Regions from separate parts of the Pseudoduganella sp. jia 12 genome, predicted to be linked through region 3. Evidence: predicted binding sites of a transcription regulator. Region 3 holds the regulator's gene; each other region holds the start of a gene.
What was found. The regulator LexA, encoded in region 3, represses DNA repair genes until DNA is damaged. The targets are predictions, from matches to a motif close to ACTGTATNNNNATACAGT.

Region 1 (9,946 bases), on a different contig from region 3:
GTACAGCGCTGGATCGCCGCAATCCGGCGCGCCGCACCGCGCTACGCCGGCAAGATCACCTTTGAATACTGGACCGATCCCGACTTCGAGGCGGTATCGCGCAAGCTGTCGACGCTGGACCGGCACAGCGCCCTGCTGCTGCTGGCCGCGGGCCTGACCGACCGGGGCGGCAAGCTCGACCCGCACGACCTGGCGCACCGCATCGCCGCCGCCAGCGCGGTGCCGGTGTTCACCCACCTGGATTCGCTGGTGTTGCCCGGCATGGTGGGCGGCTATGTCATCAGCGGCGAAGGCATCGGGCGCGTGATTGCCCGGATCATGCTTGGCGCCCGTACCGACGATATCGCGCTGCAGCGCTATGTCTTCGATGCACCGACGGTCAGCCGCCACGGCCTGCGCGACCTGCCGCCCGAGGCGAAGCTGCTGAACCAGCCGGATAGCGTGTGGGACCGGTACCGCTGGCAGATCGTTTCCGGCCTCACGCTGATCGTGCTGCAGGGCGCCCTGATCTCGGCGCTGGTGGTGGCGCTGCGCGACCGGCGCCGCACGCTGGCCGCGCTGAACGACGAGCGCAACAACCTGGAAGACCGCGTGCTGCAGCGCACGCTGGAACTGCTGATGGCCAACACCCGGCTGGAACAGCTGGCGACCACCGATCCGCTGACCGGCATCGCCAACCGCCGCAAGATGACGGAACAGATCGCGGCCGAACTGGAACGTGCCCGCCGCTTCGACCATCCGCTGTCGGTGCTGATGGTGGACATCGACTTCTTCAAGCGGATCAACGACACCTACGGCCACGACGCGGGAGACCGGGCCATCGTCGCGGTGGCGAACCAGCTGACCGAATCGCTGCGCGCGATCGACACTGCGGCGCGCTTCGGCGGCGAGGAATTCGTGGTGCTGATGCCGGAAACCGACGTGCCGGTGGCCGCCGTGGGGGCCGAACGCCTGCGCGCCGCGGCCGCCGCGATCCGCGTGCATGCCGAGGATGGGCGGGAAGTGACACTGACGATCAGCATCGGCGTGGCCGATGCGGTTCCCGGCGACACGCCATCGACACTACTGATGCGCGCCGACGGCGCACTGTACCGCGCCAAGCAGGAAGGCCGCGACCGCGTGGTGCGCGCCTGACGGACGCACCGCCCGGACACGCCGCCCGGACACACCGCCCGGACACGCCGCCCGGACACACCGCCCGGACACACAGCCCGGATACACAGCCTATAATTGCCGGTCCAGCCATCCTCTTTTCCGCCCATGTCGCACAACACCATCGAGATCAACCGCGCGATGGATCTGTTCGATCGCCACCACAACGTGTGGCTGTTCGGCTACGGTTCGCTGATCTGGAAGGCCGATTTTCCCTTCATCGAGCGGCGTCCGGCCAGTATCGCCGGCTGGGTGCGCCGCTTCTGGCAAGGCTCGCACGACCATCGCGGCACGCCGGAAGCGCCGGGCCGCGTCGTCACGCTCGTGCCGCAGGAAGGCGCCGTGTGTCACGGCATGGCTTACCTGGTGACACCAGAAGAATTCGCGCACCTCGATCACCGCGAAAAGAATGGCTACCTGCGGCTGCCGATCGGGATCCGCTTCGACGATGGCGGCGCCGAGACCGGCCTTGTCTATCTTGCGCGGCACGACAACGCGGCTTACCTGGGCGAAGCTTCGGAACTGGATATCGCGCGTCATATCGCCGCCGCGCGCGGCCCGAGCGGGCCGAATGTGGAATACCTCGTGCACCTGGCGCACGCGCTGCGCGCCATGGGACACGAAGATGAGCATGTTTTCGCGATCGAGCGCCACTTGCAGGCGCTTGCTGGCAGATAAGCCTTCAGCGCGCGGTCGATATGGCGCCGCTGGGGCCGGCCCTGGAACCTTCAAGCAATTTGCGTATCCTGGAAAGGCCCATTACGGAGCCCTGGAGCAGCAGCATGGAATCGGCGCATGGCAACACCGTGACCGCATTCTTACGCCACCGCAGCCAGCGCGGACCGACGGGCGTGTAGCGAATCGCGCCGTTGCCCATCGCCGTGATCATGTAGCTCGACGCCAGGATATGTTCGCGGATCGATCGCGCGACGCCAGTCGTGCCGCCGCTCGTGCGTATCGTCATTTCCGCGGGCAGCATCGCATACGACGCCGGGATTGCCCCGATTGCCACCGCCAGCAGGACCGGCAGCAGTGGCGCTGCCGGGGCCAGGAAATAGAGCAAGGCCGATATGGCCAGCAACCCGGCTGGAAGCAGCATCGCATAGGAAACCAGCCGGCTCGTGGATTGGAACGGCCAGAAGTAACGCCACACGGGATGGCAAATGACGATCCTGGATGTAGAGATGAACATGATTTCCTCCGCGGGCAGCACCTTGCCGCACAGGCGTCGGGCTGCCGATAAATTAGTTCCAATAGGAAATAATTTAATCATGGGCATGGGTGTGCCACTCTGATAAATATCAAATGTTGATAATAGGAAATTCCATCCAGGCCCGGCATCCTGTCAGGAAGTTGCGTCGAAGTTGCATCGCAAGTTGCGTTGAACGTTGCGTTGGACGTTGCGTTATTGCGCAGACCCGTTCAAGAACATTGTCACCAACCTGCGCCAACCAGATCACCGACTAGCAAGCAAAGCGACCATCAAAACAGGCTCAACTGCCCTACTGCCTCGGCCTGCTTCGCCTTCGTTCCCGTCGGCGGCACGACCAGTGGCCGCCGGAACCGCGTGCAGTCGAGCTGCCTGAACCGGTTGCCACGCCCCGCCATGCCGCAACGCTGGATGGCTTTTTCCACCCGCTGGCGGATCAGGTCCGCCCACAGGCCCTGGCCGCTCATCCGCGTGGCGAACGACGCGTCGTAATCCTTGCCGCCATGCATTTCGCGGACGCGGTTCATCACGCGCTGGGCGCGGTCCGGGAAGTGGGCTTCCAGCCATTGCTGGAACAGGGGATTGACTTCCCATGGCAGCCGCAGCACCACGTAGCTGGCCTGCACTGCGCCGGCGTCGAATGCCGCTTCGATGATCTTCTCGATTTCCGGCTCGGTGACGAACGGGATGATCGGCGCGACCGACACGCCGACCGGGATGCCCGCTTCGGTCAGCGTGCGGATGGCGCGCAGGCGGCGCTCCGGCGCGGCGGCGCGCGGTTCCAGCGTGCGGGCGATCTTCGGATCGAGCGTGGTCAGCGTGATCGACGCGGCGGCTAGGCGTTTTTCCGCCATGGGCGCGAGGATATCGATGTCGCGCTCGATCAGTGCCGATTTCGTGATCAGCCCCACCGGGTGCCGGCATTCCTGCAACACCTCGAGCACGCGGCGCGTGAGCTTCAGCTCGCGCTCGACCGGCTGGTAGGCATCGGTATTGACGCCCAGCGCGATGGGTTCCACCGTGTAGCCGGGCTTCGACAGCTCGCTGCGCAGCAGGTCCGGCGCGTTCATCTTTGCAAACAGCTTGCTCTCGAAATCGAGCCCCGGCGACAGGCCCAGGTAGCTGTGCGTGGGCCGCGCAAAGCAATAGATGCAGCCATGCTCGCAGCCCCGGTACGGGTTCAGCGAAACGCCGAAGGGAATATCCGGCGACTGGTTGCGCGACAGGATCGATTTCGCCGTTTCCTCCGTCACCTGGGTGCGCCACACCCGGGGCTCCTCTTCCTCGCGCAGCCAGCCATCGTCGAACGTTTCGCGCACGTCCAGCTCGTAGCGCCCCTGCACGTTCGTGACGGCGCCGCGCCCCTTCAGCGCTTTCAGCGAACGGGGCATGGACATGACCTGCCCGGCCTGGGCATCGAGGTTCGTGGCGAGGTTACTTGAAAACAAGTTACTGGTGGTGAAGTTATCTCGGTGCATGGGGAGCTCCAGCGTTTCACTATAACTGTATGTATATACAGTATTCTAGGCCCGTTTTCAAGGGCATGCAACTGCCGCACGTGCGTTGGCAGTTCCTCAACTGGTATGATTCGCAATTGTTCGTCCGGTATCACCCGGCCCCCACCCTACAAACCCGATATGACTACGACTACTCCGTCCTTCCTGGCGAGGATCCCGCTTGCGTTCAGCGCCTTCTTCAAGACGCTCGGTGACGCCGAATTCGCCGCCCGGTTCCAGAACGACCAGGTCGGCCCGGTGGCTGCCCCGCCGCCGCCGGCCCCTGCGCCCGCTCCGGCTCCCGCACCCGTGGCTGCACCGGTGGCCCCGCCGCTGCGCGAAGCGACGCCGGATGCGGCGCTGCAACTGCTGTCGCTGCTCCAGCGTGAAGCGCGCCTGATCGACTTTACGCAGGAAAACCTGGCCGGCTACTCGGACGCCGACATCGGCGCCGCGGCGCGCGTGGTGCACGAAGGCTGCAGCAAGGTGCTGAAGGAACACTTCACGATCGAACCGGCCCGCGCCGAAGCGGAAGGCAGCCGCGTGACGCTGGAGGAAGGCTTCGATGCCGCCGCCGTGCGCCTGACCGGCAACGTGGTCGGCAAGCCGCCGTTCAAGGGCACGCTGAGCCACCGCGGCTGGCGCGCCACGGCCGTGCGCCTGCCGAAGCTGGCCGAAGCGCACGACGCGAAAGTCCTGGCCCCGGCGGAGGTGGAACTGTGAGCGACAACAACAACAACAACAACAACAACAACAACAACAACAACACGCCGCGCTTTGCGATCGGCATCGACCTGGGCACCACGCACAGCGCGCTGTCCTATGTGGACCTGGCGGGCAGCGATGGCGAAAAGACGCAACAGTCGGTGCTGGGCGTGCCGCAGCTGACGGCGCCCGGCACGGTGGAAGACCTGCCGCTGCTGCCTTCGTTCCTGTACCTGCCGCACCCGGATGAGTTGCCGCCGGGCGAACTGGCGCTGCCGTGGAGCTCGGAGGGCGAAACCTCGGTCGCCGGCGAGATGGCGCGCAGCCGCGGCGCCACCACGCCGATCCGCCTCGTGTCGAGCGCGAAGAGCTGGCTGTGCCATCCCGGCGTGGACCGCCGCGCCGCGATCCTGCCGAACGACGCGCCGGAAGAAGTGACGCGCGTGTCGCCGCTGGAAGCCTCCACCCGCTACCTGGCGCACCTGCGCCAGGCATGGAACACCGCGCACCCGGATGCGCCGTTCGGCGAACAGGCCGTGACGGTGACGATCCCCGCCTCGTTCGACCCGGCCGCGCGCGAGCTGACCGCCGAAGCGGCCCGCGCCGCCGGCTACGAAGCCGTGACCCTGCTGGAAGAACCGCAGGCCGCGCTGTACAGCTGGATCCAGGGCAGCGAAGGCCGCTGGCGCAAGGAAGTGCGCCCGGGCGACATCATCCTCGTCGTCGACGTGGGCGGCGGCACCAGCGACTTCTCGCTGATCGCCATCACCGAGCGCGATGGCGTGCTGGAACCGCACCGCGTGGCCGTGGGCGACCACATCCTGCTGGGCGGCGACAACATGGACCTCGCCCTCGCCCACCTCGTGGCGCGCAAGCTGGCCGCCAATGGCACGCAGCTCGATCCATGGCAATTGCGCGCGCTGACCTACGGCTGCCGCGCCGCCAAGGAAAACCTGCTGGCCGACGCCAGCGCCGCAACCTGGCCGATCGTGGTGCCGAGCCGCGGCTCGAAGCTGATCGGCGGCTCGATCCGCACCGAGCTGACGCGCGACGAAGTGACGGCGTTCATCACCGACGGCTTCTTCCCGAAGGTGGAAGCGTCGGCCCGACCGGCCGTGCGCACCCGCGCCGGCCTCACGCAACTGGGCCTGCCGTATGCGCAGGATGCCGCAGTCACGCGCCACCTGGCCGCTTTCCTGGGCCGCCAGAAGGGCGCGACGGCCGACGTGCCGGGCTTTGCCGGGCTGCAGAATCCGGACCACTCGTTCCTGCACCCGAGCGCGGTGCTGTTCAACGGCGGCGTCTTCAAATCCGAACTGCTGGCCCGGCGCGTGATGGACACGATCAACGACTGGCTGTACATGGAAGGCGCGGAAGCGGCACGCATGCTGGGCGGCGCCGACCTCGACCTCGCCGTGGCGCGCGGCGCGGCCTACTACAGCTACGTGCGGCGCGGTGCCGGCGTGCGCATCCGCGGCGGCACGGCCCGTTCGTACTACGTGGCGGTGGAATCGTCGATGCCGGCCATTCCCGGCATGGAACCGCCGATCCAGGCGCTGTGCGTGGCGCCGTTCGGCATGGAAGAAGGCAGCGAGCTGGAACTGCCGGGCCAGGAATTCGGCCTCGTCGTCGGCGAACCGGTGCAGTTCCGCTTCTTCGGTTCCTCCACGCGCCGGCAGGATGCGATCGGCACCGTGCTCGATTTCTGGGGCCCGGACGAACTGACGGAACTGAACGAGATCCACGCCGAGCTGTCGCCGGAAGGCCGCCAGCCGGGCGACGTGGTGCAGGTACGCCTGCACGCGCATGCCACCGAGGCGGGTACGCTGGAACTGCTGGCGGTGGCCGATGACGGCCAGCGCTGGAAGGTGGAGTTCGACGTGCGCGGCACCGCCGAAGGGCAATGACACCCTACCTGGTCAGCATCGACCTCGGCACCACCAACACGGTGCTGGCGTACGCGGCGCCCGGCGCCACCGAGGTGCAGCTGCTCGAGATCGACCAGCTGACGGCGCCCGGCGAAGTGCATGCCGCGCTGCTGCTGCCGTCGAACCGCTACCACCCGGCCGAAGGCGAGCTGGGGCCGGCCGAACTGCAATTGCCATGGGTGCAGGCCGACGTGGCAGGCGTCGAACGGTTCGTCGTCGGCCGGCTGGCCCGCACGCTGGGCGCCCAGGTCACCGGGCGCTACGTGGCCAGCGCCAAGAGCTGGCTGTCCCATCCCGGCGTCGACCGCACGGCGCCGATCCTGCCGTGGGGTGCGTCCGACAGTGCGCCCGACGGCGTGCCGAAGGTGTCCCCCGTGGCCGCCAGCGCCAGCTACCTGGCGCACCTGCGCGGCGCGTGGAACAACCGCTTCCCCGACCACCTGCTGGAAGACCAGCGCATCGTGCTGACGGTGCCCGCGTCGTTCGACGAAGGCGCGCGCGCGCTGACACTGGCCGCGGCCAAGCAGGCCGGCCTGCACGGCGTGCGGTTGCTGGAAGAACCGCAGGCGGCGCTGTACGACTGGCTGTACCGCCACCGCGCCACGCTGGCCGGGGAACTGGCCGATACGCGCCTCGTGCTGGTGGCGGACGTGGGCGGCGGCACCACCGACTTCTCGCTCGTGCAGGTACGGGTGGCGAACGGCGAACCCGTGCTGGAGCGGATCGGCGTGGGCAACCACCTGATCCTGGGTGGCGACAACATGGACCTCGCGCTGGCGCACCTGGCCGAATCGCGGCTCGCGCCGACGGACAGCCCGCAGCGCCTTTCGGCTGGCCGGCTGGCGCAACTCACGGAGCGCTGCCGCGCCGCGAAGGAACAACTGCTGGCGGCCGGTGGCCCGTCGCAGGCCAACGTTACGCTGCTGGGCAGCGGATCGAAGCTGATCGGCGGCAGCCGCTCCGTGACGTTGACGCGCGACGACGTGGCACAGGTCGTCGTCGAAGGCTTCTTCCCGCTGAACGCCGGGCAGGACGATGCGCGCCGTTCGCGCGGCGGCATCGTCGAATTCGGGCTGCCGTATGCCAGCGATGCCGCCGTCACGCGCCATCTCGCCAGCTTCCTGCGCCAGCATGCGCAGGCTGCGCGCGCCGCGCTCGGCATCGGGGACGACACCACGTTCCCGGTGCCCGACACGCTGCTGCTGAACGGCGGCGTGTTCCGCGCCGAAACGCTGGCGCGGCGGCTGGCCGATACGCTGTCCGGCTGGCGCAGCCAGCAAGGGCTGGGACAGATCAAAGTGCTGCACAACGATAATCCGGACGTGGCCGTGGCCCGCGGCGGTGTCGCCTACTCGCTGTCGCGCCAGGGCATGGCGCCGTCGATCGCCGGCGGCTCCGCGCGCGCCTATTACCTGCTGCTCGATGCCGACAAGGCGCCGGGCGTCAAGCGCCGCGCCGTGTGCCTCCTGCCGCGCGGCGCGCAGCCGGGCAGCGAGGTAACACTGGCCGACCGCACGTTCGGCCTGCGCGTGGGCCGGCCCGTGCGCTTCCATCTCGTGTCCACCGTGGCCGACCTGCGCCATGGCGCCGGCGACCTGGCGGATCTCGATCCGGCCGACTACGTGGCGCTGCCGGCGATTTCCACCGTGCTGAAGACCGACGACACGAAGGTGCCGAAGGAAGTACCCGTGCGGCTGGCGGCGGCGCTGTCCGAGGTGGGCACGCTGGAAGTGCATTGCGTGGAAGCGGCCAGCGGCCGGCGCTGGCTGCTGGAATTCCAGTTGCGCGGTGCGGAAGAAGAAGCGGTCGAAACGCAGGAACCGGCGGCACCGCCGCCGCGCTTCGCGGAGGCGGTCGAAAAGATCGACCGCATCTTCGGTTCGCGCGTGCTGCACGTGGAAAGCAAGGAAGTGCGCCAGCTGCGCGGCCAGCTCGAACAGCTGCTGGGCAGCCGCGAGCGGTGGCCCACGCCGCTGCTGCGGCACCTGTTCGACGCGCTGATGCAGCGGGCCAAGGGCCGCCGCCGTTCGCCCGAGCACGAGCGCGTGTGGTTGAACCTGGCCGGCTGGTGCCTGCGGCCCGGCTTCGGCGCCCCGCTCGACGACTGGCGCATCGGCCAGCTGTGGGCGCTGTTCGACAGCGGTGCGCAGTACTTCAAGGACAGCCAGGTACGCGCCGAATGGTGGACGCTGTGGCGCCGCGTGGCCGGCGGCCTCTCCACCGAGATGCAACTGCGGCTGCTGGACGACTTCGCCTTCAACCTGCAGGCCAGCGCCGCGGAGCGCGGGACCCGCCCCGCCACGCTGGTGGACGGCGGCGAGGAAGACATGCTGCGCCTCGGCGCCTCGCTGGAGCGGATTCCGGCGGCCTACAAGGCGGAGATCGGCGACTGGATGATCGGCACGATCGGCAAGCTGCCGACGTCCGGCCCGAAGTTCGAGGCGAAGGCCGCCGCCAGCTTTACCCGCTACCTGTGGGCGCTGGGCCGCGTGGGCGCGCGCAAGCCGTTCCATGGCAGCGCGCACGAAGTGGCGCCGGCCGCCTCCGTGGAAGCCTGGCTGGGCGTGATCCTGAAGCTGGACTGGAAGAAGATCGAGCCGGCCGGTTTCGCCGCGGCGCACCTGGCGCGCATGACGGGCGACCGTTCGCGCGACATCAGCCCCGCCCTGCGCGAAGAAGTGCTGCGCCGGCTGACGGGCGTGGGTGCGCCGCCGACGTGGAGCGCGATGGTGCGCGACGTGGTGGAACTGGACCAGGCCAGCGAACAGCGCATGTTCGGCGACGCGCTGCCGCCGGGGCTGAAATTGATCAGTTGATCATTTGATCAGTTCATCAGTTGAGCGACTGAGCGGCTGAGCGGCTGTTCGTTCACGGCCGGCGGCGGCCAGTGCCTGCTGCTGGCCGACGAAGCCATCGAATGCCGCGATCAGCGGCGCGAAGCGGGCTTCGTCCCCTTCCAGCTGGGCCAGCGCGAAGGCCGTGGCTTCCAGTGTCGACAACTGCCCCGGCGCATGCGCCTTGCGGATCAGGTAATGCGAAGCCGGCACGTCGCGCAGCGCCAGCCGCGGCAATGCCTGCAAGGCGGGATTCAGGTACAGCATCTTGCGGCTCTTGCGCCACGTGGCGTCGAGCACCACCAGCAGCACGTCTTCCGCCGCGGCCGCATCGAACGCCGGTGGCGGCGCGATGCCCAGCGAGCGGTCGCCCGGCGTCTCCGGATACAGCAGCACGGCGCGGCGCGGCCCCTTCAACAATCCATGCAAATCGCCGAACGTTTCCCCGACGACGAGCGTGCTGCCCGGCAGGCACAGATGCAGCAACCGCGCGCTGTTCTTGGCATTCGCGGTTTCCATCGGGTGCTGCAGGATCAGCACGGCGGTCGCGGCTGGAACCGGCCGGATCCAGCGGCAGATGCACGCGCTGGCGGCGCGCAGGCAGGTAGCGCACCGCGCTCT
Region 2 (9,946 bases), on a different contig from region 3:
GTACTCGACTTCACCCTTGACCCGAAAGTTAATTGCTGCAATCGCAAGTTCGGGCACGTTCGACCAGTGGGGAGACATTGTCCGATGGCCAGCCTGAAGGTGGAAAGCTGCAAGTAACAATTTCATCTGCTTGAAGGACGTATAAAACGAACGTTTCTCCTTATCCCAAGCAAATAAGTCCACTGCCCTGGTCATCACTCTATGATGCGTTGTCCTCGCAACTGTCGCAACACAAGCGATACCACAGCTTGTGTTAGCTTCTTGAGGGACTCGCCTAAGTCGCGCGGTAGTGGGCATTGCTTTCCGCCTTAAATTGCAGTTTCGCCGATAAGGTCTCGGCACATGCCAGGAACCCATTGCCAGGAATCGCCTGGACACCGGTCCCAGGTAAAATAGGAATCATCCTTTTTCGCATCCAGCCACCATTTATACAAATCGGTGTCGTTCCACGTCTTCCGTGTTGCGAGTGGGGCGGTGCGGAGCTTCCCCGCATTGCGGCTTGAAATTCTGTCTTTAGCATTTTGTCCGTCACATCTCTACAAGTGTTAGAACGTTCTTCGGCCCTGGCATTTTGACGTAGCGCCAAGTGGTCAGTCCAATCGCCAATGCTACCCTCTTGGCAGTCTCTTTGTCACCGAAGCCAGGGACCACATCAAGATCAAGTACGTCGAGTAGGTCGAAATCCCCTTTCGAAAAAGCTGAGATTCCGCCGTGTCGGCTAATGTCGACTACGTACCATTGGACTTTTGTGTCGATCGTCGCAAGCAGATATGCCATCATCGTCCTTCTTGTTTCAGCTTGCGTGCGAAAGCTCGTATTTCCGCCCTAGCCTTCATATTCAATTTTGAGTACATAGTTTCCGCTGGAGTTAGTTAAGAGTTTGCCACCGACCCACCAGATGACAGATGCAACGATCGACGCAAAAACGCCCGTCACAAATCCTGCAAGCCGTTCCCGGGTGATCTGAGCTTCACCAGGGATGCGAGCAATGGACAGAACACCTCAATATCGACATTCACCGCTTCTTTGACGGCATCCAGCTCTCGCTCAGCAGTCGCTTTGCTCACCTATACGGTGCTCAGTTCTGCGACAGCTTTGGCTAGATTCGCCTTATTGCGAAATTACTTGACCATTACAAGGTTCAGACTGTCATGACCGGCAGCTCCCGCCCCAAGGCGGAGGTTGCAGCGCCTGTGATCAAGGCACCTATTACTCATTAGTTTCCTGAGTGACGAGAAACCCTGCGTCTGCGAGGCCAAGCAGTGTCTCTGCTCGTCGGTGTTCTGCGACCAATCCGCAATTGAACGATCGATTACCAGAGAAGATACTCATAAGATCGACGAGGCCCATCTCGTTGGCAAGGGGCGAAAGCTCGCGCAAGACTTTCAATGCTTGCAGCGTCGGCTTGCCTTCGAATCTGACACTGAAGCGATAGCTGGAAGGCCACTCCTGTGAACCCGCTATCACGCACCCCTCCGCTACCCAAGTATTCAGGTCGGGCGCAATGACATGGAAGTCATCTGGATGCATTGAACCCTGGTCTACAAGATATACGGTACCAGAAGCCTTGCCAACTGCAATCACGATCGCCTGTCCGCCGCTGTCGTCTCCTATCGCGATGAAACCGGGACAATAGTTTTTTGCCTCATAGGTTTCGTTTCTTTCGATGAGTTCATCGGCAGCATACAAACGAACTAGGTCGTTACAGAATTCGCCTCCGCGCATTCTCAGAAGGTCGAGATAATCGTCTGGAAGTTCCGCATTCGCCCATTTCATGAATGCGCAGACCGACGCTTCGTTTGACATAAAATCCCTTGTAAATATGGTTCAGCGTCTGCTTCTGGCGAAAGCGGAAGTTCATCGCGCCCAGTGTAACTCAGCAAGAGCCGTAGACCTCGCTACCTCACGACCAGTGGTCGCAGCAATTTCCAGAACGTCGCATCTATTTCGGAAAGTCACACTTCCTCCCAAGTCCACTGCCGTCTATTTGGTAACACAAATTTTAGTTACAACCTTGGCTAGCCCGCACGTACGCCGTTGTCTCGATGTAACACGCCCCCTTGCTTACCTTCTCCTCGGAAAAGTCCGCATTCACCCAAACAACCCATGCAAATACCACCGCGGCTCCGCATCCTCCTCTGCCCCCGGCAACCGCTCCCGATACACCCAGTAATGCGCATTGTCCTCCCCCTGCGCAATGAAATAATCCCGCGTCTGCACATCGCTCCACCACCCCGCCTCGATACGCTCCGCAGCCGATACCATCCGCAAAGGCGAGCAATAAAACGGCCGGTGGTCGCGCACCAGTAGCGCAATGGGTTTCGGCAGCAGCCACGCGGGCCGAGGCAAGCCGCCAGGCGGCAGGCAGGCCGCGATGTCGGCAGCGCGCAGCTTCTGCTGCACGGGCACCCACGCATTCGCATGCTCGGGCCGGTAATCGGCTTTCGGTGCCGCCTGCAGCACGTTGTCCTCCCCCAGCCGCGCCACGAGCAGCTCGAACAGCCGCTGGCGATCCTCGTTGCTGCCGCCCGGTTCGGGGAACAGGCAATCCGATAACGGCGCCATCGGTTTCACGTGCGGTGCTTCCAGCACGAGGCCGATCACGGGCGCCTCCAGCGTGAGTTTCGCGAGCCGCTCCTTCAGCAGGCGTACCAGGTGGTCGTCGCGCCAGACCGCCTCGGCCAGCAGCACCTCGACCGGCGTGGGCGGCCGCGCCACCCTTCCCCGTTCGTGTTCGAGCAGCAGCACGATGCGCCCGACGGCGAGCTGGCGGGCGCTCAGCCAGCCTGTCATCTGCTGCAGCAGGCGGCAGGCGCCGGCCAGCAGCAGGTCGGTGTTCTCGATGCGGCCGAACAGTTCCAGCTTTGCCTGGAAGGTCGTGGGTGCCTCGATCCAGCGGTACATTTCCGCCGTGTGGCCCAGTGCCGCATCGAGCACGTCGAGCAGCGCGCGGCCGCAGCGCCGCTGCAGGCCGGGTCTCGGCAGGCGCGACACGTCGCCCACCGACAGGCAGCCGATGCCTTCCAGCCAGGTCAGGTAGGGCCGCGCCGGCGGCAGCAGGCTGGCCGGCAGGCGGTGCAGCCGTGCCGCCATCTTGTCGAGCTTGATCGTGCGCCCTGCCCCGCTGCGCGCCAGCAGCCAGGCGCCGCGCGCCGTGGGCGCCACGCCCAGCACGGCGGTAAAACCCAGCGTGCGCAGGCTTGCCCGCACCAGTGCGCACAGGCGGCGAATGCCGCCGAACAGGCGCAGGCTGGCGCCCACGTCCATCAGCAGCGTGGCTTCTTCGCCTTCGGCCACCTGCGGCGTGAATTGCAGCAGCGCCATCGCCACCGCATGCAGTGCTTCCGCTTCGCGCCCGGGCGCGCGGTCGTGCAGTTGCGCATCGGGCGCCATCATCAGCGCACCGCCGCGGCGCATGCCCGGCAGGATGCCGGCGCGGCGCGCGTCATCCGATACGGCCAGCACCGCTTCGTGGTCCAGCACCGCGCTGCAGGTGTCAGCCGACCAGCTCGGGCAGAACACTTCGAGCGGGAGCCGGGGCAGGTGCAGGCCGATCCAGAGGCGCATGTCGTTGCAGCAAAGAAGGAGTAAGGGGCAGGAACAGCGGCGCATCGCGCTGCGGCCCCCGGCGTTTGACGAAGTCGATCTCGAGCCCGCCGGCGGCCGGCCGCAGCGCCAGCCGCAGCGGTGCCGGCGACGCATCCTGGGCCGCCGCCAGCGGCCGCATCAGGCAGAACAGCGTTTCGCTGCTTTGCGCCGCCAGGTGCAGCCGGCGCAACGCCTCGCTGCGCACATGCTGCTGCCACAGCAGCAAGGCGCCGCAGCAGCCGCTGCGCAGGATCTGTTCGGCGGCCCACAGCGCATCGGCGCTTTTGCCCGTGTTGCGGATCCAGACCAGCTGCGTGGGCGGAATGCCCAGCGCATCGAGTGCCAGCGCCTGCGGGGCGTAGGGCGGCTGCACCAGCACGATGGGCCGCTTCAATGCCGCCAGCGCCGGCTGCAGCAGGCGCATCTCGCCGATGCCGGGCTGTTGCAGCAGCAATTCCACCAGTGTTCCTGTCGGCCACCCGTCGCCCGGCAGCTGGGCCGACAGGACCGGGTGTCCGGTGTCGACGCAGCGGTCGTGCGATTGCGCCAGTTGCGATGCAAGCCAGAGTGACGGATGCAGGGCTTCCGGCGCCAGCAATGGAGCAGGCTGGGCCATAAGTGATGATGCCAAGAAATACTGTATGCCCATACAGTACTACCGATGGGACGTTTTGACAATGATATTTTGGCAATCGTGTGGCGCCAGCCTGGCCCGGCAGTTTTCCTATCGCCGGTGCTTGCCGAAAAACTCCAGCATCATCCGACTCGCATCCGGGCCTTTCGCATGGAAGGCGATCTGCGGATCGCCGCCGCTCCATGCATGGTCCAGCGTATCGACCCGCACCACGCGCAGCACCACCTTGCTGCCCACGTGGTAGTCGCGGATTTCATGCCCGCTGCGGGTGCCGCGCCGCGTCACCTTGACCGGTGCATCGGCGGGCACGCCGTTCAGCAGCAGGCTTTGCCGCACGAGCTGCTGCTGGTTCACCGCATGCACCACTGTATCGGCATCGCCCTGGATCAGGATCGCCGGCATCATCGGAAAATTGGCGCGCCGCGCCAGCACTTCGCGGATGGCCGGCTCGGTGTGTATCCCGCCGCCGTGGCGCATCACGCCCAGCGCGCCGACGGTGCCGTGGCCAACGCCGAACACGGGCCCGGAATGCAGGCCCACCGCCGCGAACACGTCCGGGAAATTCAGCGCCAGGATGTTGGCCAGGCCGGCACCGGCCGAGATGCCGCACGCATACACGCGGCGGCGGTCGATCGGATACTGGGTCAACACCTTCGCCAGGATCGCCGCCACCGGCTGCACGTCGCCGCCGCCGGCCTGCGTGGCGCGGTCGAACCAGCGCCAGCACCGCTGCGCATGCACGGTGACCGATTGCTGCGCATACAGCACCGCATAGCCCTTCTTTTCCGCCACCGTGTTCATGCGTGTGCCTTGCGCGAACTGGGTGGCCGTCTGCTGGCAGCCATGCAGCATCAGCACCAGCGGCATGCCTTTCGCCGGCACTTCGCCCTGCGGCAGGTACAGCCAGTACTGCATCTGCTGGGCGCCCGACGCGTGATGCCCGACCAGCCAGCGTCCCGGCGCCACCGGCGTGGCCGGCGGTGTGCGCACCCGCGGCGCCGCGACCGATGCCTTCTTCGCCGGCCGCTTGCGGACACTACTTTTCGGCAACGCCAGCATGGTGCCCATCATCTTCGCTGCCGCCTTCTGTTGCGCGGTACCCGCTTTCATCAACGACTTCACGAGGCGTGCCCCGGCACTTCGCTTGACCATGCTTCCTCCGTTATCGTCCAGGCTCCATGTAACGGACCCGGGCCACACTGTTGAACTCCGGTAAGGGCGCAAAAAATCCGCTTGCGCTATTCTGGCATGCGCACCGTCGGGCAATCGCACGGCGGACTTTCCACGACCGCATTACCCAATGCATCACAGGAGACCAACATGAGCTATCTCGACCGAGACCCGTTTGGCATTTACCGTGACCGCGACAATGACGGCCCGGGGCCGCACCTGATGGGTGCCGACACGCTGATGGGCGAAGACGTCTACAACCGCCAGGAAGAAGACCTGGGCGACATTAAAGAAATCATGATCGACATGCAGTCCGGCAAGATCGCTTATGCCGTGCTGTCGTTCGGCGGCATCCTGGGCATGGGCGACAAGCTGTTCGCCGTGCCTTGGCAGGCCCTGCAGCTCGATACCGTGAACAAGCGCTTCATCCTCGACGTGGCGAAAGAGCGCCTGGAAAATGCGCCCGGCTTCGACAAGGACCGCTGGCCCGACATGGCCAGCGCCGAATTCGGCAGCCAGATCAGCAGCTTCTGGGGCGGGGCCGCGCAGGCGATGCCGGGCCAGATGACTTCCACCGGCAGCGTGATGGGCAGCGGCAGCAGCACCATGCAGAGCGGCTCCAGCTTTGGCCAGAGCCAGTCGGGCAACCTGTCCGGCAGCTCGGGCAGCAGCATGGGCAACAGCATGGGCAGTGGCAGCGGCATGTCCAGCCAGAGCGGCAGCCTGGGCAGCAGCACCGGCCTGGGCAGCAACAGCCTGGACCTGGGCCGCGGCGATTCCGACCTGACCGACAAGAACGTCAACCAGGCTGGCGGCCTGTCGAACCAGAACACCAGTATCGACCCGAACAAGAAGTTCTAAGTACCAAGTGATCCGCCAAGCCTGCAATAGTCGCAGGCTACCGCGAATCCAACCAGCCTCAAGGGGCCTCGAGAAACCGTAGCGAGCAGGCGTCAGGGGTGGCTAAGAAGCGCAATCGTACTTTAGTACGATCGGTCCGCCGATGCGGAGCATCGCAGGCCGGCCCTGGCGTCGCGCAGTAGGTTTATCGAGGCCCTACTACCTCTGCATCGATTCCCACACCTTGAAGAGCCGCTTGACCGACACCGGTGCCGGCGTGCGCAACTCCTGCGCGAACAGCGACACGCGCAATTCCTCCAGCATCCAGCGATACTCCACCAGCTTCGGATCGGTATTCTTGCCGGCCGATTTGTCGCGCACCACGCGCAGGTAAGGCTGCGCGGCCTGGTGCCAGTCGGCCATGGCCTTGGCGTCGCGCGCGGGATCGCCACGCAGCTTTTCCAACCGCACGTTCATCGCCTTCAGGTAGCGCGGGAAATGCGCCAGCTGGGTGAACTCGGTATCGAGCAGGAAGCGCTTGTGCACCAGCCCCTTCAGCTGCTCCTGCATGTCGGCGGCGGCCTGCGGGTTGATGCCCTGCAGCCGCTTCGGCAAGCCGTGGAATTCCGTCAGCACCTGCGAAACCAGCCGTGCGATCTCGTTCACCAGCAGCACCAGGCGCGACTTGCCCTCGTCCTTGCGTTTGTTGAACGTGGCGGCGTCCGTGGGCAGCGGGTCCTGCAGGCAGGCGATGTCGATCGCCTTGGCGATGATCTGGTCGCGCAGTTCTTCCTGCGTGCCCATGCTCATGAACTGCATGCCCATCTGCTGCAGGTTCGGAATGCTCTTTTCCACGAACTTGATCTGGTCCTTCATCTGCAGCGCGAACAGCCGGCGCAGGCCGATGCGGTGCGTGCGCGCCGCCACGTTCGGGTCGTCGAACACTTCCAGGTCGCAGTGCGCGCCCTTGTCCACCAGTGCCGGGAAGCCGATCAGGGTCAGCTTGCCCTGCACGATCTCCAGCAGTTCCGGCAGCTCGCCGAACGACCACGACGTGATGTTCGTGTGCGCGGCGGCCGGCGCGGCCGCGGGCTGGGCCGATGGTGTGGAAGCCCCGGGCATGCCGCCCGCCTTCACCTCGCCCGCGATGCCGCCGTGCTTTGCACCTCTTTCCGCCCTGGCACCGCCGGACTGTCCGCCCAGTTGCGCCAGCGAAGCGGCGGATGCCGGCGGCGCATTCTCCGCCATCTTCTGGAAGCTCTGCCGCGCCTGCGCGCCGTACTCGGCCTGCAAAGTGGCGAGGTTGCGGCCCATGTCCAGCTGGCGGCCATGCTCGTCGATCACCTTGAAGTTCATGAAATGGTGGGCGGGCAGCTGTTCCGGCTTGAAGTCGCCGGTCAGCACCGTGATCGTGACCTGCTCGCGGATGTCGGCGATGATCGCGTCGATGAGATCGCCGCGGCCGAACTTGTCCGCCACGCGCTCGCAGAACTTCTGCGCATACTCGGGCAGCGGCACCATGTGCCGGCGCTGCTTCTGCGGCAGCGATTTCAGCAGCAAGTGCACCTTTTCCTTCAGCATGCCCGGCACCAGCCATTCGCAGCGCTCGCGCGAGAGCTGGTTCAGCGCATACAGCGGCACATGCAGCGTGACGCCGTCGCGCACCGTGCCCGGCTCGAAGTGGTACGTGAGCGCCATCTCCACGCCGGCGGCCAGCATCTTCTTCGGGAACAGCTCGGTCGTCACGCCGGCCGCCTCGTGCCGCATCAGGTCTTCCTTGACGAGGTACAGCAGCTTGGGCTCTTCCTGCGTGGCCTTCTTGTGCCAGGCTTCGAAGCCGGCGCCGTTGACCACGTCGTGCGGGATCAGCTTGTCGTAGAACGCCTCGATCAACTGCTCGTCCACCAGCACGTCCTGCCGGCGCGACTTGTGCTCGAGGTTCTCGATCTCCTTCACCAGCCGGTGGTTGTGCGCGAAGAACGGCGCGCGCGTATCGTAGTCGCCGGCCACCAGCGCATCGCGGATGAAGATCTCGCGCGCTTCCACCGGGTTGTGCAGCGCGTAGTTGATGCGGCGCTGGCTGTAGATCGTCAGGCCGTACAGCGTGGCCTTCTCGGCCGCCGTCACCTGCGCCGGGCGCTTTTCCCAGCGCGGCTCGCCCCACGATTTCTTCAGCAGGTGGGCGCCGATCCTTTCCAGCCATTCCGGCTCGATCTTCGCGATCGTGCGCGCATACAGCCGCGTGGTTTCCACCAGCTCGGCCGCCATCACCCACTTGCCCGCCTTCTTGCCCAGCGTCGAGCCGGGCCAGATATTGAACTTGATGCCGCGCGCGCCCAGGTAGCCGGGATCGTCCTCCATCTTGAAGCCCACGTTGCCCAGCAGGCCGGTGAGCAGCGCCATGTGCAGCTGCTCGTACGTGGCCGGCGACTCGTTCATGCGCCAGCCCTGCTCCTTCACCAGCGTGAGCAGTTGCGAATGCACGTCGCGCCATTCGCGCAGGCGCACCTGCGACAGGAAGTTGGCGCGGCAGTTGTCCTGCAATTGCCGGTTGGTTTTCTTGTGCGCGATGGCGTCCTCGAACCAGCGCCAGATCTTGATGTAGGAGAGGAACTCGGATTTTTCATCGGCGAACTTCTGGTGCGCCTGGTCAGCCGCCTGCTGGTGCTCGATGGGCCGGTCGCGCGGGTCCTGCACCGACAGCGCTGCCGCCACGATCAGCACCTCGGTCAGGCAGGTGAATTCCTGCGCGGCCAGGATCATGCGGCCCACGCGCGGGTCCAGCGGCAGCTTGGCCAGCTTGCGGCCCAGGTTCGTCAGCCTGTTGTCGTCGTCGACGGCGCCCAGTTCCTGCAGCAGCTGGTAGCCGTCGGCGATCGCGCGCGCCAGCGGCGGCTCGATGAACGGGAACGTCTCAACGTCCGTCAGGTGCAGGGATTTCATGCGCAGGATGACGGAAGCGAGCGACGAGCGCAGGATTTCCGGATCGGTGAACTTCGGCCGCTTGTTGAAATCCTCTTCCTCGTACAGACGGATGCACACGCCGTCGGCCACGCGGCCGCAACGGCCGGCGCGCTGGTTCGCCGCCGACTGCGCCACCGGCTCGATCTGCAATTGCTCGACCTTGTTGCGGTAGCTGTAGCGCTTTACCCGCGCCGTGCCCGCGTCGACCACGTAGCGGATGCCCGGCACCGTCAGCGACGTTTCCGCCACGTTGGTGGCGAGTACGATCCTGCGCTGGTTCGTGGTGCGGAATACGCGGTCCTGCTCTTCCACCGACAGGCGGGCGAACAGCGGCAGGATCTCCACGTGCGGCGGATGATGCTTGCGCAGCGCCTCGGCGGCGTCGCGGATCTCCCGCTCGCCCGGCAGGAACACCAGCACGTCGCCGGAGCCGATGCGGCACACTTCATCGACACCGTCGACGATGGCATCCATCAGGTCGCGCTTGTCCCGCGCGGCGGCGGCCGTGCGCTGCTGCGGCTTCGCGGCGTTCACCCCTTCCGGCAGCGTGACCGGCTCGCGTTCCACGGGCCGGTAGCGCACTTCCACCGCGTACAGGCGGCCCGACACCTCGATCACGGGCACCCGCGGCTTGCCTTCCTGGCTGAAGTGCCGGGCGAAGCGTTCCGCATCGATCGTGGCGGACGTGATGATCACCTTCAGGTCCGGCCGGCGCGGCAGCAGCTGCTTCAGGTAGCCCAGCAGGAAGTC
Region 3 (9,946 bases):
CGGTGCGCGAAAAGCTGCCGGAAGGCTTCCAGCGCAGCGAATTCCTGCTCACCAAGGGCGCGATCGACATGATCGTCGACCGTCGCAAGATGCGCGAGGAAATCGCGCGCCTGCTGGCACTGCTGCAGAACCAGGCCGCTGAAGTGCTGGCATGAAAATGCCGGCATGATCGTCGTCGCCTGACACTGCCGCGGCAACGCGGCACGACATGAAACGGGGCCGGGTCCGCAAGACCCGGCCCCGTTTCATGTCGTGCGCTAGAATCACGTCTTTGCGCTAATCCCTCCGCTTTTCTCCAACCGACATGTCAACCCCGACCACCCTGCCAGAATGGCTCGCGCTGCTTGAATCGCGCCACGCCGAAACCGTCATCAACATGGGCCTCGACCGCGTCCGCGCCGTCAAGGAGCGCCTGCAGCTGCAATTCACCTGCCCGGTGATCATGGTGGCCGGCACCAACGGCAAGGGGTCCACCTGCGCGATGCTGGAATCGATCCTGCTGCGCGCGGGCTACCGCGTCGGGCTGTACATCAAGCCGCACTTCCTGGACTTCAACGAACGTGCCCGCGTGAATGGCGACCTGGCCTCCGATGCCATGCTGGTCGAAGCGTTCGATGCCGTCGAGGCCGTGCGTGGCGACACGCCGCTGACGTATTTCGAGTTCACCACGCTGGCGATCATGCACCTGATGAGCAAGTCGCAGCTGGACGTGGCCATCCTCGAAGTGGGCCTGGGCGGCCGGCTCGATGCCGTCAATATCGTCGATGCCGATGTCAGCATCGTCACGTCGGTGGACATCGACCACGTCGACTACCTGGGCGGCACGCGCGAGCAGATCGGCTTTGAAAAGGCCGGCATCTTCCGGCCGGGCAAGGCGGCGATCTGCAGCGACCCGGTGCCGCCGCAGGCGCTGGTCGACCACGCGAATGCGATCGGCGCGGACCTGTGGCTGATGGGCCGCGACTTCAACTATTCGGGCGACAAGCAGCAATGGAATTACGGTGGCCGTGGCCAGCGCCGCAACGCGCTGGCTTACCCGAGCCTGCGCGGCGCCAACCAGCTGCTGAACGCATCGGCCGCGCTGGCCGCGCTGGAAGTGCTGCGCAACGAGCTGCCGGTCGGCGCGCAGGAGGTGCGGCACGGCCTCGTCACCGTCGAGCTGCCGGGCCGCTTCCAGGTGCTGCCGGGCCGCCCCAGCGTGATCCTCGATGTGGCGCACAACCCGCATGCGGCGTCGGCATTGAACCAGAACCTGGGCAATATGGGCTATCACCCGTACACGTTCGCCGTGTTCGGCTCCATGCACGACAAGGATATCGATGGCGTCATCAAGGCCATCGGCGGCTCGATCGACCACTGGTGCCTGGCCACGCTGCCGTCGCCGCGCGCCGCGTCCGCGTCGGAACTGGCTGCGAAAGTGCAGGCTACCGTGCCCGATCCACATGAAAAAACCGTCAATGTCTTCGATACGCCTGCACAAGCTTTTGCAAATGCAATGAGCCGGGCGGGCGAGAATGATAGAATTGTGGTCTTTGGCTCGTTCCTGACGGTGGCTGGTGTCATGGCCGCCCGCAAATCCTCCCTCCACTGATTGATACATGGGCTTGTTCTCGAAATTCGGCAAAAACAAGCAGCAGTCCCCAGAAGACAGCGGCTACTACCGGGCCGCGGATGACCGCGCCATCACGGAGCGAGCCCGCTCCAAGCGTGCCTCGTCCGCCGACGCGGGCACCGGGGCGCCCCGCACCCGTGTCCGCAAGGAAGCGGCGGACCCCGTGCTGCCCGAAAAGAAGCGCGCGCGCCGCCGCCTGGTCGGTGCGATCGCGCTGGCCCTGGCCGTGGCGATCGGCCTGCCGATGGTGCTCGACTCCGAGCCCAAGCCGCTGGCGAACGACATCGCGATCCAGATCCCTCCGAAGGACAAGCCCGACAGCCTGAAGGCCGATGCCGAGCCGGCCGCCGATGCCGTGGCGGAGGCCGCCGCCGATGCCGCCATCGACGCCAAGACGGCGCAGGCCGAAGCGCTCGACCAGAGCGAGGAAATCGTCGAGCCGGAAGACAACACGCCGGTGGTCTCGCCGCCGCCGCGCCCGCTGCCGAAGGTCGAGCCCAGGGCCGAAGTGCCGAAGCTGGCCGAGCACAAGCCCGAACCGAAGCACGAGCCGAAGGTGGAAAGCTGGCACGAGCCGAAGCCGAAGCCGGAGCCGAAGAAAGTGGCCGAAGCCAAACCGGAACCGAAGAAGCCCGAATCGAAGCCTGACCCGAAGCCCGAAGCGAAGCCCGTTCCGAAAACGGATGACGCCGCGCGCGCATTGGCGCTGCTGGAGGGCAAGGCCGCGCCGGCCCCGGCCGACTCGGGGCGCTTCGTGATCCAGGTGGCCGCACTGGCCGCGAAGGACAAGGTCGAGGAATTGCAGGGCAGGCTGCGCGATGCGGGCATCAAGTCGTTCACGCAGAAATCGCCGTCGGGCGAATTGACCCGCGTGAAGGTGGGGCCGTTCGGTAGCCGCGAGGAAGCGGAAAAGGCCAAGGCCAGGCTGCAGAAGATCGGCCTGTCGGGCAGCCTGAGCCCGGCCTGACGTGACGCTGTGGCGCTGCCGTGACGATTCCCGCTGTAACGATCTTTGACTACGTGGTGCTGTTCGTGCTGGGCACGTCGACCCTTGTCAGCCTGCTGCGCGGCCTGATGAAGGAAATGCTGTCGCTGCTGGGCTGGGTCGTGGCCTTTGTGATTGCCAACGCCTATGCCGCCGAACTGGCCGCCATGCTGCCGCCAGCGATCCCCGGCGAGGTCGTGCGGCTGATCGTCGCGTTCCTGGCACTCTTCATCGGCGTGCGCATCCTGATGGGCTTGCTGTCGATGGCCGTGTCGGCCCTTGTCGAGGCCGGTGGCATGTCGCTGGCCGACCGCGGCCTCGGGGGGCTGTTCGGGCTGGGGCGCGGGCTTGTAATCGTGCTGGCGGGCGTCATATTGTGTGGCATGACGTCGATCCCGCAGCAGTACTTCTGGCGGGAGGCACTGTTCTCCCCCTATGCGGAAACGGGCGTGCGCACCGTGAAACCGTTCCTTCCCGCTGCCGTGGCGCAGCACGTGCAATTTTAGAATTTCTTACTCAAGCAGCACCCTGTTCAGGAGCACAATATGTGTGGCATTGTCGGCGTCGTTTCCCATCAACCTGTCAACCAGCTGCTGTATGACGCGCTGCTGCTGTTGCAGCATCGCGGCCAGGATGCGGCCGGTATCGCAACGAATCACAGCAGCATGTTCTCGATGCACAAGGCCAATGGCCTCGTGCGCGACGTGTTCCGTACACGGAACATGCGTTCGCTGATGGGCAATTCGGGCATCGGCCACTGCCGCTACCCGACGGCCGGCTCGTCGTCGGAAGAGGAAGCGCAACCGTTCTATGTCAATGCACCGTTCGGCATCACGCTGGCGCACAACGGCAACCTGACCAACTGGGAACAGCTCAAGACCGAGATGTTCAAGAACGACCGCCGCCACATCAACACGGACTCCGATTCGGAAGTGCTGCTGAACGTGCTGGCGCACGAGATCATGCGCGCCACCACCGGTTATTCGCTGGATGCGGGCACGCTGTTCGACGCCGTCACGGTACTGAACCGCCGCGTGCAGGGCGGCTATGCGGCCGTGGCGCAGATCGCCGATGTCGGCCTGCTGGGCTTCCGCGATCCGCACGGCATCCGTCCGCTGTGCCTGGGCATCAATGAAACCGAGCACGGCACCGAATACATGCTGGCGTCGGAATCCGTGGCGCTCGAAGGCGCCGGCTTCCGCTTCGTGCGCGACGTGGAGCCGGGCGAAGCCGTGTTCGTCGATGCCGACAACAAGCTGCATGCCCGCATCTGCGCCGACAATCCGTCGCTGAACCCGTGTGTGTTCGAGTACGTGTACCTGGCCCGGCCCGATTCCGTGATCGACGGCGCCTCCGTCTACAGCACCCGCCTGAAGATGGGCGAATACCTGGCCGAGAAGATCAAGCGCGAAGGCCTGGCGGACGATATCGACGTCGTCATGCCGATTCCCGACTCGTCGCGTCCGGCCGCGATCCAGCTGGCGCTGCGCCTCGGCAAGGAATACCGCGAAGGCTTCATCAAGAACCGCTACATCGGCCGCACCTTCATCATGCCGGGCCAGGCACTGCGCAAGAAGTCCGTGCGCCAGAAGCTGAACGCCATCGGCGACGAATTCAAGGGCAAGAACGTGCTGCTGGTCGACGACTCGATCGTGCGCGGCACCACCAGCCGCGAGATCGTGCAGATGGCGCGCGACTCCGGCGCGAAGAAAGTGATCTTTGCTTCCGCCGCGCCGCCGGTGCTGTACCCGAACGTGTACGGCATCGACATGCCGACCCGCGACGAACTGATCGCCCACGGCCGCACCGTCGAGGAAGTGTGCAAGGAAATCACGGCCGACGCGCTGGTCTACCAGGACCTGGAAGACCTGAAAAGGTCGATCTCGGACGTCAATCCCGCACTGACGAGCTTTGAAGCGTCGTGCTTCGATGGCAAGTACATCACGGGCGACATCTCGGCCGATTATCTGGACCGCATCGAGCAAGCGCGCCACAATCCGAAAGAAAAAGTCGAGGACGCCGCGCGCAACCACCTGAACCTGAATGCGGCCATGACCGAAGCGTAAATCACGGGCTCCTCGCGGAGCCCTTTTTATTGCCCGAAATCTTGGAACGTTTCCCAAAACCGGGGTCAGACCCCGGTTTTCGGAAACATTTCCTGAAACCGGGGTCAGACCCCGGTTCTTGGCAACTATTCTGATAAGACATGAACGACAAGAAAAACTACGGTTTTACCACCACGATCCTGCACGGCGACCGCCAGAAGACCATCGAGCAGGGTTCCTTGCACAAGCCCGTCCACACGTCGGTCGCGTTCGGCTATACGGATGCGCGACAACTGGCCTCGGTATTCCAGGGCCGCGAGCCGGGCTTCCGCTACGGCCGCCAGGGCAACCCGACCGTGTCGGCGCTGGAAGAAAAAATCAACAAGATGGAAGACGGCGTCGCCACGCTGTGCTTCGCCACGGGCATGGGCGCGATCGGCGCCGTGTTCCAGGCACTGCTGCGGGCCGGCGACCACGTGGTCTCGTCGTCCTTCTTGTTCGGCAACACCAACTCGTTGTGGCAGACGGTGGCCGGGCAGGGCGTGGCCGTCGATTTCGTCGATGCGACCGATGTGGCGAATGTCGAAAGCGCGCTGCAGGACAATACGCGCATCGTGTTCGTCGAAACGATCGCCAATCCGCGCACCCAGATCGCGGACCTGGAGCGCATCGGCGCGCTGTGCGCGGCAAAGGGCATCCTGTACATCGTCGACAACACGATGACCACGCCTTACCTGTTCCGTCCGAAAGCGGTGGGTGCCGGCCTCGTCATCAATTCGCTGACGAAATCGATCGCCGGCCACGGCAACGCGCTGGGCGGCAGCCTGACCGATACCGGTACCTACGACTGGAACCGCTACCCGAACATCTTCGAGAACTACAAGAAGGCGGCGCCGGCGATGTGGGGCATCACGCAGGTGCGCGCCAAGGGCTTGCGCGACTTCGGCGCTTCGCTGGGCCCGGAAGCTGCGCACCACATTGCCGTCGGTGCCGAAACGCTGGCGCTGCGCATGGAGCGCACGTGCGCCAATGCCAGGGCGCTGGCCGAGATGCTGGAAGCCGATCCGCGCGTGGCCGCCGTGCATTACCCGGGCCTGCCGTCGCACCCGCAGCACGCCATCGCGACCGACCTGTTCAAGGCCCATGGCTCGCTGTTCAGTTTTGAACTGCAGGATGGCATCGACTGCTTCGACTACCTGAACCGCCTGCGGATCGCCGTGCCCGCGTCGAACCTGGGCGACACCCGCACGCTGGTGATCCCGGTCGCGCACACGATCTTCTACGAAATGGGAGCCGAGCGCCGCGCGTCGATGGGCATCGCCGAATCGCTGATCCGCGTATCGGTGGGCATCGAGGATACCGATGACCTGGTCGACGATTTCCGCAAAGCGCTGGATGCATGAGGCATGAGGCAGCACTGGATCGGTGCCGCCGCCGCATTGGCCACGCTGTTTGCCGCCACAGCCGCGCAGGCTGAAGTCTCGGTGCCGCTGGCGCTGGAAAAGGGCATCCCCGTGGCGCAGCTGGCCATCGCCGGCAAGGTCTTTCCGTTCACGTTCGACACCGGTTCGTCCCGTACGCTGCACCTGACGCGCGACGTGATGGCCGAGATACCCGGCCTGAAACTCACGGGGCGCAAGTTAAGAAGCGCCGACCTGACCGGCGAGGTGCGCGAGGAGGAGGAGTTCGTCATTCCCGACCTCGTCGTCAACGGCGTATCGTTCGGCGAGGTGACGGGCGTGTCGTACGAGGCGTGGGGCCTGCACATCGGCGATGGTGCCGGGCTGCCGCCGCACTCCGTCGTCGGCCTCGGTCTCTTTGCCAGGCAGCCTTTCGTGTACGACCAGTCCGCCCGCACCTTGCGCTTCGGCGCGCCACTCGATCCGGGCCCGGGCTGGCGGCCGCTTCCTTATGAGCGGGTGCATGAAGGCATCGTCGCGACCTTGTCGAATGACCGGGCCCGCTATCGGCTCGTGTTCGATTCGGCCGCCAGCATCTCGATCGCCAAGCCGCAATCCGTGGAAAAGCAGGGAGACAGGCCGGCCCCGTGCGACGCGTTCGGGCCGGACAAGCCATGCAGCTTCGTATCGGTCTCGCTGCCCGGCGGGGCGGCGATCACGCCCTACCTGATGCCGTTGCCAGGCTTCTTCCAGCCAGACGGCATCCTTGGCGCCGACTTTTTCGGCCAATATGCGATCCATGTGGACCAGGCCAGGGGCAGGGTGGCGGTGCGGCCGACGGGAGGGCAGGTTCGTGAGGTTGAGCGATAAGGCAGGCGCCGCGACACGGTCGCAGCGCTGCATGATGTGGATGGTGCCGGCCAGGGCAGCCGACATCAGGCGCCGTGCCCGCCCTTGCAAGCGGGCGCGACAGAAGGGATGTCAGTGCCAGGCGCGCAGCAGACCGACCGCCAGGCCTTCCAGTGCGAATTCATCTTCGGGCTTCACGGTAATGATCTTGAAGTCCGGGTTTTCCGGCAGCAGTTCGATCGTGGAGCCGGTGCGGCGGTAGCGCTTCACCGTGACTTCGCTGCCGATGCGGGCCACGACGATCTGGCCGTTCTTGGCACTGTCCACCTTCTTCACCGCCAGCAGGTCGCCATCCATGATGCCCACATCACGCATCGATTCGCCGCGCACCTTCAGCAGGAAATCGGGTTTCGCGGAGAACAGGGCCGGGTCGACGCTGTAGGTTTTTTCCAGGTTTTCCTGCGCCAGGATCGGCGAGCCGGCAGCCACGCGGCCGATCAACGGCAGCTGCATCAGCAGCGCCGCCGGCACCTGCGGGATGTAATCGGTACCATGCGCGGTACCATGCGCGGCCCCATGACCAGAACCGGGTGCACCCGCCGGCGCCGATGGCCCCGACGCGGCCCGCGCGGCGCGGTCGCCCAGCAGGCGAATGCCGCGCGACGTGCCGGCCGTGATTTCGATCGCACCCTTGCGCGCGAGCGCCTTCAGGTGCTCCTCGGCCGCATTGGCCGATTTGAAACCCAATTCGGCGGCGATCTCGGCGCGCGTTGGCGGGAAGCCGGTGGTGTCGATGGCATCCCTGATCAGGTTGAGAATTTGTTCCTGCCTTGCGGTGAGCTTGATCATGGTGCGATGAGCTGTAAAGAATAGCTGTGGATATAGACAGTCTGTATTTTTGTACAGTGTCTGTGCGAATGCAAGAGGAAACACGATTCAGGCGCAGAAATATTTCATGAAAACCGGCGGCAAGCGCCAATTTGCGGGAAATGTTGCAAAAAACCCGATGCTCGTTACCCGTTTGCACAGCCCTTGCGAGCCCGTCGGCGCCCAGGCTGGCGGCTAGCCAGCGCTCAAAATACCTGCTATGCTTGCGGGCTTACCTCTTCCCACACCCGTCTTGACGCCGGGGTGGGCTATCAACAGTCCTTAAGGGAGTTTGCATGCGTCACTACGAAATCGTATTTATCGTCCATCCGGACCAGAGCGAGCAAGTGCCCGCGATGATCGAACGTTACAAAGCCAGCGTGACCTCGCGCGGCGGTAACGTGCACCGCGTGGAAGACTGGGGCCGCCGTCAAATGGCGTACTCCATCCAGAAACTGGCCAAGGCACACTACATCTGCCTGAACATCGAGTGCGACAACGACACTCTGGTCGAACTGGAAACCGCGTTCAAATTCAATGATGCCGTGCTGCGTCACCTGACCGTCAAGCTGAAGAAAGCGGAAACCGCTCCTTCGCCGATGATGAAGTCGGTCCAGCGTGAAGACGCCGCCAAGAGCCACCGCGCTGAAGCCGCGGCCGCTCCGGCAGCTGCTGCAGCCTAAATCCTGGAGTCTTGCTGAACGAGCTGAAGTTCACTGGCCTGATCACCGAGCGGGAAGTCATACGTTATACCCCCGCCGGGCTGCCGATCGTGAATGCAATATTGCAGCACAGTTCGCAGCAGATCGAGGCAGGCATCGCCCGCCAGACGGAATTTGAAATCGCCGCGCTTGCCGCGGGAGAGATTTCAGGCCGTTTCAGCAGCGCGCCACTGGGAGGGGCCTACGAATTCTCGGGGTTCCTCGCCAGGAAAAGCCGCAACAGCAAGAGCCTGGTTTTTCACATCATTGATTTTCGTGCCGCGTGAAGCGACACAATATTTAAATACAGGAGCCTAAAATGGCATTCGGTAAAAAGTTCGACAAAAACAAAGCCAAGCTGAAAGAAAAGCGCAAACAGCAGAACCCGCTGTTCAAGCGTAAGAAGTTCTGCCGCTTCACCGCCGCTGGCGTTGAGCAAGTTGACTACAAAGACGTCGACACCCTGAAAGATTTCATCCAGGAAAACGGCAAGATCATGCCGGCACGCCTGACCGGCACGAAGGCGCACTACCAGCGTCAAGTGGATACCGCGATCAAGCGCGCGCGCTACCTGGCCCTGCTGCCGTACACCGATCTGCACCACGCCTAATCGGCAGCAGTACAGATAGAACTGGAGAACATTATGCAAATCATTCTGCTGGAAAAAGTTATCAACGTCGGCAACCTGGGCGACGTGGTGAAGGTCAAGGACGGCTACGCACGTAACTTCCTGATCCCGCAAAAGCTGGCACGCCGTGCCACGACGGCCGCCGTGGCCGAGTTCGAAGCCAAGCGCGCCGACCTGGAAAAAGCCGCCGCTGAAAAGCTGGCAGCCGCACAAGGCCAGGGCGACAAGCTGAACGGCATGACCGTGACCGTGTCGCAAAAAGCCGGTGTCGATGGCCGCCTGTTCGGCTCCGTCACCAACTTCGACATCGCCGAAGCGCTGACCAAAGCCGGCTTCGCCGTGGAAAAAGCTGCCGTGCGCCTGCCGAACGGTCCGCTGAAGACCACCGGCGAGCACCCGGTGTCGGTTTCCCTGCACACGGACGTGGTGGTCGACGTGACCGTCGCCGTCGTGGGCGAAGCTGCTTAATTACCGGGATATTTCCTCGGTAAGATCGTCGTACATTAAAAAAGCCGGGTTCGCCCGGCTTTTTTATTGCCGGCGCCGGCGTCGCGAGGCCCTGCATGCAGCCCGCGAACCGCACCCGAAGCATGTGTCGGAACGCGCTGTTTCGCTGCCGCGTGAAGGGCGACAGGCCTGACATTTGGCTGCTATAACAGAGCTGCGAGGGTGTCATCGAGCTGTCACAAAGCTGCCTCCAGGGCAGCGATCTTGCCAACCATTATGAACTCTGGCCTGCTTATGCAGGTATAATGCGCGCCATGAATGCCCCATCCGACCCGCAAGTCGATTCCCTCCGTATCCCGCCACATTCCATCGAAGCCGAGCAATCGGTCATCGGCGGTTTGTTGCGCGATAA

Region 1: a site for LexA is predicted at 3,865-3,882, ahead of ACY65G_RS02740 (PA0069 family radical SAM protein). Genes of this name have one in related genera too.
Region 2: a site for LexA is predicted at 4,225-4,242, ahead of imuA (translesion DNA synthesis-associated protein ImuA). Genes of this name have one in related genera too.

Annotation. Positions count from the first base shown of each region.
Region 1 is NZ_JBUXKP010000001.1:659,173-669,118, forward strand. Features, by position in the region: gene ACY65G_RS02725 (diguanylate cyclase) at 1-1,134, shown strand, start outside; gene ACY65G_RS02730 (gamma-glutamylcyclotransferase) at 1,261-1,830, shown strand; gene ACY65G_RS02735 (hypothetical protein) at 1,835-2,344, opposite strand; gene ACY65G_RS02740 (PA0069 family radical SAM protein) at 2,635-3,759, opposite strand; gene ACY65G_RS02745 (DUF2760 domain-containing protein) at 4,000-4,581, shown strand; gene ACY65G_RS02750 (Hsp70 family protein) at 4,578-6,470, shown strand; gene ACY65G_RS02755 (Hsp70 family protein) at 6,467-9,307, shown strand; gene ACY65G_RS02760 (tRNA-uridine aminocarboxypropyltransferase) at 9,308-9,946, opposite strand, start outside.
Region 2 is NZ_JBUXKP010000021.1:4,161-14,106, forward strand. Features, by position in the region: gene ACY65G_RS29450 (cysteine peptidase family C39 domain-containing protein) at 1-357, opposite strand, end outside; gene ACY65G_RS29455 (SMI1/KNR4 family protein) at 1,210-1,776, opposite strand; gene ACY65G_RS29460 (Y-family DNA polymerase) at 2,092-3,567, opposite strand; gene imuA (translesion DNA synthesis-associated protein ImuA) at 3,497-4,204, opposite strand; gene ACY65G_RS29470 (extracellular catalytic domain type 1 short-chain-length polyhydroxyalkanoate depolymerase) at 4,313-5,374, opposite strand; gene ACY65G_RS29475 (PRC-barrel domain-containing protein) at 5,543-6,253, shown strand; gene hrpA (ATP-dependent RNA helicase HrpA) at 6,452-9,946, opposite strand, start outside.
Region 3 is NZ_JBUXKP010000013.1:110,836-120,781, forward strand. Features, by position in the region: gene accD (acetyl-CoA carboxylase, carboxyltransferase subunit beta) at 1-155, shown strand, start outside; gene folC (bifunctional tetrahydrofolate synthase/dihydrofolate synthase) at 305-1,591, shown strand; gene ACY65G_RS25430 (SPOR domain-containing protein) at 1,599-2,579, shown strand; gene ACY65G_RS25435 (CvpA family protein) at 2,600-3,103, shown strand; gene purF (amidophosphoribosyltransferase) at 3,143-4,663, shown strand; gene ACY65G_RS25445 (cystathionine gamma-synthase family protein) at 4,804-6,045, shown strand; gene ACY65G_RS25450 (pepsin/retropepsin-like aspartic protease family protein) at 6,049-6,912, shown strand; gene lexA (transcriptional repressor LexA) at 7,024-7,740, opposite strand; gene rpsF (30S ribosomal protein S6) at 8,055-8,441, shown strand; gene priB (primosomal replication protein N) at 8,456-8,746, shown strand; gene rpsR (30S ribosomal protein S18) at 8,779-9,069, shown strand; gene rplI (50S ribosomal protein L9) at 9,103-9,555, shown strand; gene ACY65G_RS25480 (replicative DNA helicase) at 9,849-9,946, shown strand, end outside.